DNA from 2 places in the Bacillus yunxiaonensis genome. Region 1 is predicted to be linked to the other one. Evidence: predicted binding sites of a transcription regulator. Region 1 holds the regulator's gene; the other holds the start of a gene.

Region 1 (3,199 bases):
CACCTTTTCGCAATCGTTCCATATCAATTGTATGATGTTCTGTAACAGCACCAAGAACAACATTTTGCATGGATAGCGGATCAATTCCGTATACGTATGCTAATGTCATCACACATTCGCGCATCTGTTCTGTAATGGCTTTACGCGGAACGAGCGCTGATAATCCTTCTACAAATAATGAAAAATCAAAGAAATCATTCCAAAGTTGAGGTGCATTCCCCTGCACTCTGCTCGGCATCACAGTTGTATTTGGTATAAGCAATTCTTCCTTGGCATACTCAACTTGTCCTGGATTAAACGAACCAAACACATCATTAAAGGATCGTGTCATATTTTCATAAGAAGCGAAGTCAAATTCTTCTTCTAAAAAATATTGCTTTACTTGATTGTATTTTGCCTTGCTTAAGCGGTTATATAAAAAAATACTTAATACAACATCATCAAAAAATTGCTTCGGCATGAGCGGTGGCTGCAACTCATAAATAAACATGCGAATGTCTTTTTCTTTTTTCATATACACATTTAAAAGCCCAATTGCCTCTAATTTCATACGTTCTTCATAAATATCTGGGAGCTGCATTTGCATCGTTACCATAATAGAATGGTGTGTATTTTCTCTTCCAAATAAACGATCCTGCTCCAATTCTCCCCACAATGTCATATATAAACTAAAAGCTTTACTACCGATTAGCGGTTGATATAGCATCGTAAGCACTTTACGGTCATAATTACTGAGCAGTCCTCTTGCGCTTACTTTATAACGGTCAATTGGCAGTAACTCCATCCATGACTGTCTTTCCATCCTTGCAAATCCTTTCTGTTATCCATTCTTATCATAAAGTGAAACTTCCAACAGTGGTGGGGTTTTTCATCCCCCACTGAGGGAAAGCCCTCACCAATCGGGCGGATACCAAAAGTTATCTCCACCTCTCTTCTGTAGAAAAGCGGAAGCGGCTCGCCCAGAATCGCAGGACGTTGGAGCACCCGACAGAGAGGCGCTTTTTGCCCCGTCCGAGGGGGCGAAACGACCGGAGATTCTAGCCGCTAGAGCTGGACAACGCTTTTCTCAGAATTTCGAGATGAAGATCTTACGGCCCGCGAATAGCGGGATACATGTGATTTATATTACTTATTAGTGAAAAAAAGAGCTAATAGCTTACGCTTCTAGCTCTTTTATTTTCGTTCTTTTTGAAGTATATCTTTTAACTCTTCAATAAATACGTTCAAATCTTTAAATTGTCGATAAACAGATGCAAAACGTACATATGCAACATCATCAATGTCACGAAGCTCTTCCATGACCATTTCACCAATCATATCGCTTTTTACTTCTGACATTCCTGAGTTACGCAATTCACGTTCTACATGTTGCGTAATTTCTTCTAATTGTTTTAAAGATACAGGTCGTTTTTCACACGCTTTAATTAAACCGCGCAAAATTTTCTCTTTGTTAAACTCTTCTCGCATTCCTTCTTTCTTTACAACAATTAGCGGCGGCTCCTCAACACGTTCAAATGTTGTAAAGCGATTGAGGCAACTTTCGCACTCTCTTCTCCTGCGAATTGATCGCCCTTCATCAACTGGACGCGAATCCAATACTCTCGTACCATTGTGAAAACAGGATGGACAACGCAATCCATTCACTCCTTTACAATTTAATTTTATCTTAACAAAACCAAAACGTTATAAACAAGAATTTTCTCTTCTATATTATAAAGCCTTAATTAAATATACTTATGTACGTTATTCTTTTTTATCTTTCTAACAATTAATTTACCCTTGTATAAAGTGAAACTTCCAGCAGTATGGATCTTACCGTCCCCGAATAGCGGGTAAATTAAAAAGAGGTGTATTATACACCTCTTTACATTTTAAATCACTTATCTTCTTTTTTAAAGAGCTTTTGTTTCTCTTTGTTTAATTTCGAAGCTACCTGTACCACGAGGAAGCTCAATGCTCTCTCTCGTTTTCGCTTCCAAACCTTCAGCGATATAGTCCGCAGCAACATTTGGATCAATGCGATCACCACAAGTGTATACATCAATACTTGCATAACCATGTTCTGGGAAGCTGTGGATTGTTAAGTGAGATTCAGAAATGATTACAACTCCACTTACACCTTGTGGTGCAAATTTATGGAAAGCAACCTCACGTACTTCAGCGCCTGCTCGAAGTGCTGCATCCACAAATAATTTTTCAATAAAAGGCATATCATTAAGCTTGTCGAAATCGCAATCCCAAAGTTCCGCGATTACGTGACGACCCATAGTATCCATAGTATCCATTCTACAGTTCCCCCTTATAAATTTAATACAACTGTTCGAATTGAAAACTAATTTGCAATTTGGTTTGCTCCACTACCACGGGGGAAAGTTAGTCCAGAGAGGTCCTAACCCTTTAAGCAGTGACTACCACCTCAGCTCTTAAGTTTACGAATGTTAGTATACTTTGTTTATTTTCATTTTGCAACAACAGTTTTTTACTTTTCGGTGACACTTTCTCTTTTACTTTTCTCCGAAAAAAGAAGAAAAGACTCCAGATTACAGTAATTATAGCCCTTTTAGGTGATTTACAAAGAAAAAGCATATGTATTCTTTTCCTTTCATAAAAAAAAAGAAAAAGGCTAGCTAACGCTTGCCTTTTTCTCATCTATTAAATATGTTGTACGTTTTCTTGTTTCGCAAATTGGTCTACAACAAGCTTTACAAGATCTACAACACGACGAGAATAACCCCACTCGTTATCGTACCAAGCAAGTACTTTCACTTTACGCTCACCCATTACCATTGTAGATAAACCATCAATGATTGCGGAATGTGTATTTGTATTGAAATCTATTGAAACAAGCGGCTCATCACTAAATGCTACAATTCCTTTTAATGCACCATTAGCTGCTGTCATAAACGCTTCATTAATTTCTTCCACTGTTACATCGCGCTTTACATCCACAACTAAGTCAACAAGAGATACGTTTGGTGTTGGAACACGAAGTGCCATACCATGAAGTTTTCCATTTAAGTGCGGAAGAACTTTTGCTAACGCTTTCGCAGCACCTGTCGTTGTCGGAATGATAGACTGGCCGCATGCACGTGCTCTGCGTAAATCTTTATGTGGATTATCAATATTTTTTTGGTCATTTGTATAAGCATGAACTGTTGTCATTAAACCGTTTTCAATTCCAAACTGCTCATCTAACACC
Region 2 (3,199 bases), on a different contig from region 1:
CAAAGAACCATTCATCATCGCCTTCAATAAAGAAAGTAATGCCATCTTCTTGAACTTGTACAGCAGGAGTAGCTGGATTATCTTTACGAATTCCTAATGAAAGTCCTTTTTGAACAGTGCTACATCCACCGTATTGTATGAAAAAGCGAATAGCATCGCCTGTTTGTAAACCAAGCTCATTTTTATACCAGCTTACTGCTTCTTTTGATACTGAAATGTTCATCTAGTGTTCCTCCAACATAATTACTTTTTCTTTTAGTATAAAAAATAACGCAAAAAGACGCCATTTATATGCTTTGCGTTTTCTTTTTGCGTTATGTGGGTTACAATCTTACTTTTGTTTCTGTTGTTTCTTTGTTAAATTTGCTTTTGGCTCTGTTTTATTTATAATTCGTCCAATATTTGCACGATGTCGATAAATAACCATACCAGCTAATAAACACATCGCAACAATGAAGATTTTATCCCCGTTTATAATTGCTGCAATAACAGCAACGATAGCTGTTAACATAGAAGAAAGTGAAACGTATCTCGTCGTAAATAGTAGGGTAAAAAAGATAACAGCTAGTACTACAAAGGTAACTGGCGCGTAGCATAATAGTACGCCAGCAGAAGTAGCAACTGCTTTTCCTCCGCGGAACTTTGCGAAGATTGGGTATACATGACCAAGTACTGCAGCTAATCCGAACCATAGAGGATGGATATGTAAACCGAAAATCATCGGTAGAGCTGTAGCTAATGTTCCTTTTAGAATATCAGCAATTGTAACAATGAAACCCGCTTTTTTCCCTAATGTACGAAATGTATTCGTTCCTCCTAAATTTCCGCTGCCATGCTCGCGAATATCGATTCCATAGCCAATTTTTCCAACGACAAGTCCAGATGGAATCGAGCCAAGTAAATAAGCAACGATAAATAAAAGATATGTAAGCATAAGTTCAGTCTCCTTTATTCAAATGTGTTGATAAAGGGTAAAAAGAGTTTTTCCCGTATATTGTACCATACATTTGTAAAGAACACATTTCTTTTTTATAAAGTGAAACTTCCATCAGTGGGGGTCTTACTGCCCGTTCATGCGGGATAAATAAAAGGTTCGATGAATGTTTAAAAAATTTTCACAGAATGTTACATTTTTCACATACCCACCCTTACTATATGTTGTATCATTTTGATAGTGAATGAACAAGATGTTGTTGGGGGTTTAAGGAATGAAGCAAATAATAGAAAAAAACAGTAAATATGAAGAAAACCTAAAGGATATTTTTACGAAAATTATTTATGCAAATGAACAAGATTTAATGCAAGAAAATGCGAATGTTGACGGTCGTTCTCCGATGGGAATGATGGGGAAATTTGCATCTGAAAGTGCAAAGTGTTATGCGGTGGAGCAATTACTTTCAGAAGAAGTAAAAAAAGCAATTGATCAAAATATTTTATATCCGCATGATTTAGATTTTTATGCAACAGGTACGACAACTTGTTCGCAAATTCCATTAGCTCAAATGCTTGAAAATGGGTTTCATACAGGTCATGGATATATGCGACAGCCGCAAGATATTAAAAGTGCGTTGGCGCTTTCCTCTATTATTTTTCAAGCGAATCAAAATATGCAGCATGGTGGTCAATCATTTGCGCTGTTTGATATAGATTTAGCACCATATGTGAGAAAAACGTTTGAAAGAAATAAAAAACGTTTAGCAACATATCCATTAACAGTTAAGCAAGTAGAAGAGTTTGCGTGGAAAGAAACAGAAAATGATACGTACCAAGCATGTGAAGCATTTATTCATAATTCGAATAGCATGCATAGCAGGGGCGGAGGACAAGTTCCATTTATTTCAATTAATTACGGAACGGATACATCAAAAGAAGGAAGATTATTGATTAAACAATTGTTACGAGCAACGCAGGCTGGATTAGGAAAAGGAGAAACACCTATTTTTCCGATTCAAATCTTCAAATTAAAAAAAGGTGTAAATTTTGAAGAAAAAGATCCAAATTATGATTTATTTGAACTAGCATTAGAAACGACAGCGAAACGATTGTTTCCAAACTTCTCATTTTTAGATGCGCCATTTAATGCGGAACATTATGATGGCCGTCCTGAAAGTGAAGTATGTTATATGGGGTGTCGTACTCGTGTTATGTCCAATATTCATGGGGAAGAAACAGCGATTGGAAGAGGAAATTTATCGTTTACATCTATTAACTTAGTGAAATTAGCATGTATTAGTGAAACAAAAGAAGTATTTTTTGAAGCTCTAAATGGTTATGTCGACCTAGGTGTTCGTCAATTATTAGAAAGATTTTCTTATCAGTCGACGAAAAAAGCAAGAGATTTTCAATTCTTATATTCACAAGGAGTATGGCGAGGTGGCGAAAAACTTCAACCTGAAGATTGTGTTGCTGAAATTTTAAAACAAGGTACATTAAGTATTGGTTTTATCGGCCTTGCAGAATGTTTAGTCGCTTTAACAGGAAAACATCATGGGGAAGATGAAGCGTCATGGAAGCTTGGATATGAAATTATTGAATATATGAGAAAGAAAATGGATGAAGCAACAGAGAAATATCAATTGAATTTCTCGTTAATTGCTACTCCGGCAGAAGGATTATCAGGAAAATTTATTAAGAAAGATCGAGCTGAATTTGGAACGATTACGGGTGTAACGGATCATAATTATTATACAAATTCATTCCATATCCCTGTTTATTATCCTATTCAAGTAATTGATAAAATTCGTTTAGAAGGACCGTTTCATGCACTTTGTAATGGTGGTCATATTACGTATATTGAATTGGACGGAGCGGCTGTTCATAATCAAAAAGCATTACAGCAAATTGTAAAGGCAATGGCACAAAATGGTGTAGGGTATGGATCTATTAATCATCCAGTGGACCGCTGTAAATGTTGTGGCTATAATGGTGTGATTGGGAATGAATGTCCAAGCTGTAGAAATGAAGATGAACATTATTTTGAAAGAATTCGTCGCATTACTGGATACCTTGTAGGAGATATGTCAAAGTGGAACAGTGCGAAGCGCAGTGAAGAAGCGGAGCGGGTGAAACATATATGAGAGTAATGAATATCATTCATGATAGTGTAGTAGATGGTGAAGGGTTGCGGACAGTCGTATTTTTTGCGGGCTGTCCGCATCGCTGTTTTGGCTGCCATAATCCACAGTCTTGGAATATTTGT

Evidence for each region. The regulator NrdR, encoded in region 1, represses ribonucleotide reductase genes. The targets are predictions, from matches to a motif close to AACACNATATATNGTGTT.
Region 2: a site for NrdR is predicted at 1,148-1,165, ahead of WAX78_RS04620 (anaerobic ribonucleoside triphosphate reductase). Genes of this name have one in related genera too.

The regions. Positions count from the first base shown of each region.
Region 1 is NZ_JBAWSV010000002.1:550,249-553,447, forward strand. Features, by position in the region: gene WAX78_RS08920 (replication initiation and membrane attachment family protein) at 1-802, opposite strand, end outside; gene nrdR (transcriptional regulator NrdR) at 1,174-1,635, opposite strand; gene speD (adenosylmethionine decarboxylase) at 1,893-2,276, opposite strand; gene WAX78_RS08935 (glyceraldehyde-3-phosphate dehydrogenase) at 2,653-3,199, opposite strand, start outside.
Region 2 is NZ_JBAWSV010000001.1:931,765-934,963, reverse strand. Features, by position in the region: gene WAX78_RS04630 (HesB/YadR/YfhF family protein) at 1-223, opposite strand, end outside; gene plsY (glycerol-3-phosphate 1-O-acyltransferase PlsY) at 332-934, opposite strand; gene WAX78_RS04620 (anaerobic ribonucleoside triphosphate reductase) at 1,209-3,077, shown strand; gene nrdG (anaerobic ribonucleoside-triphosphate reductase activating protein) at 3,074-3,199, shown strand, end outside.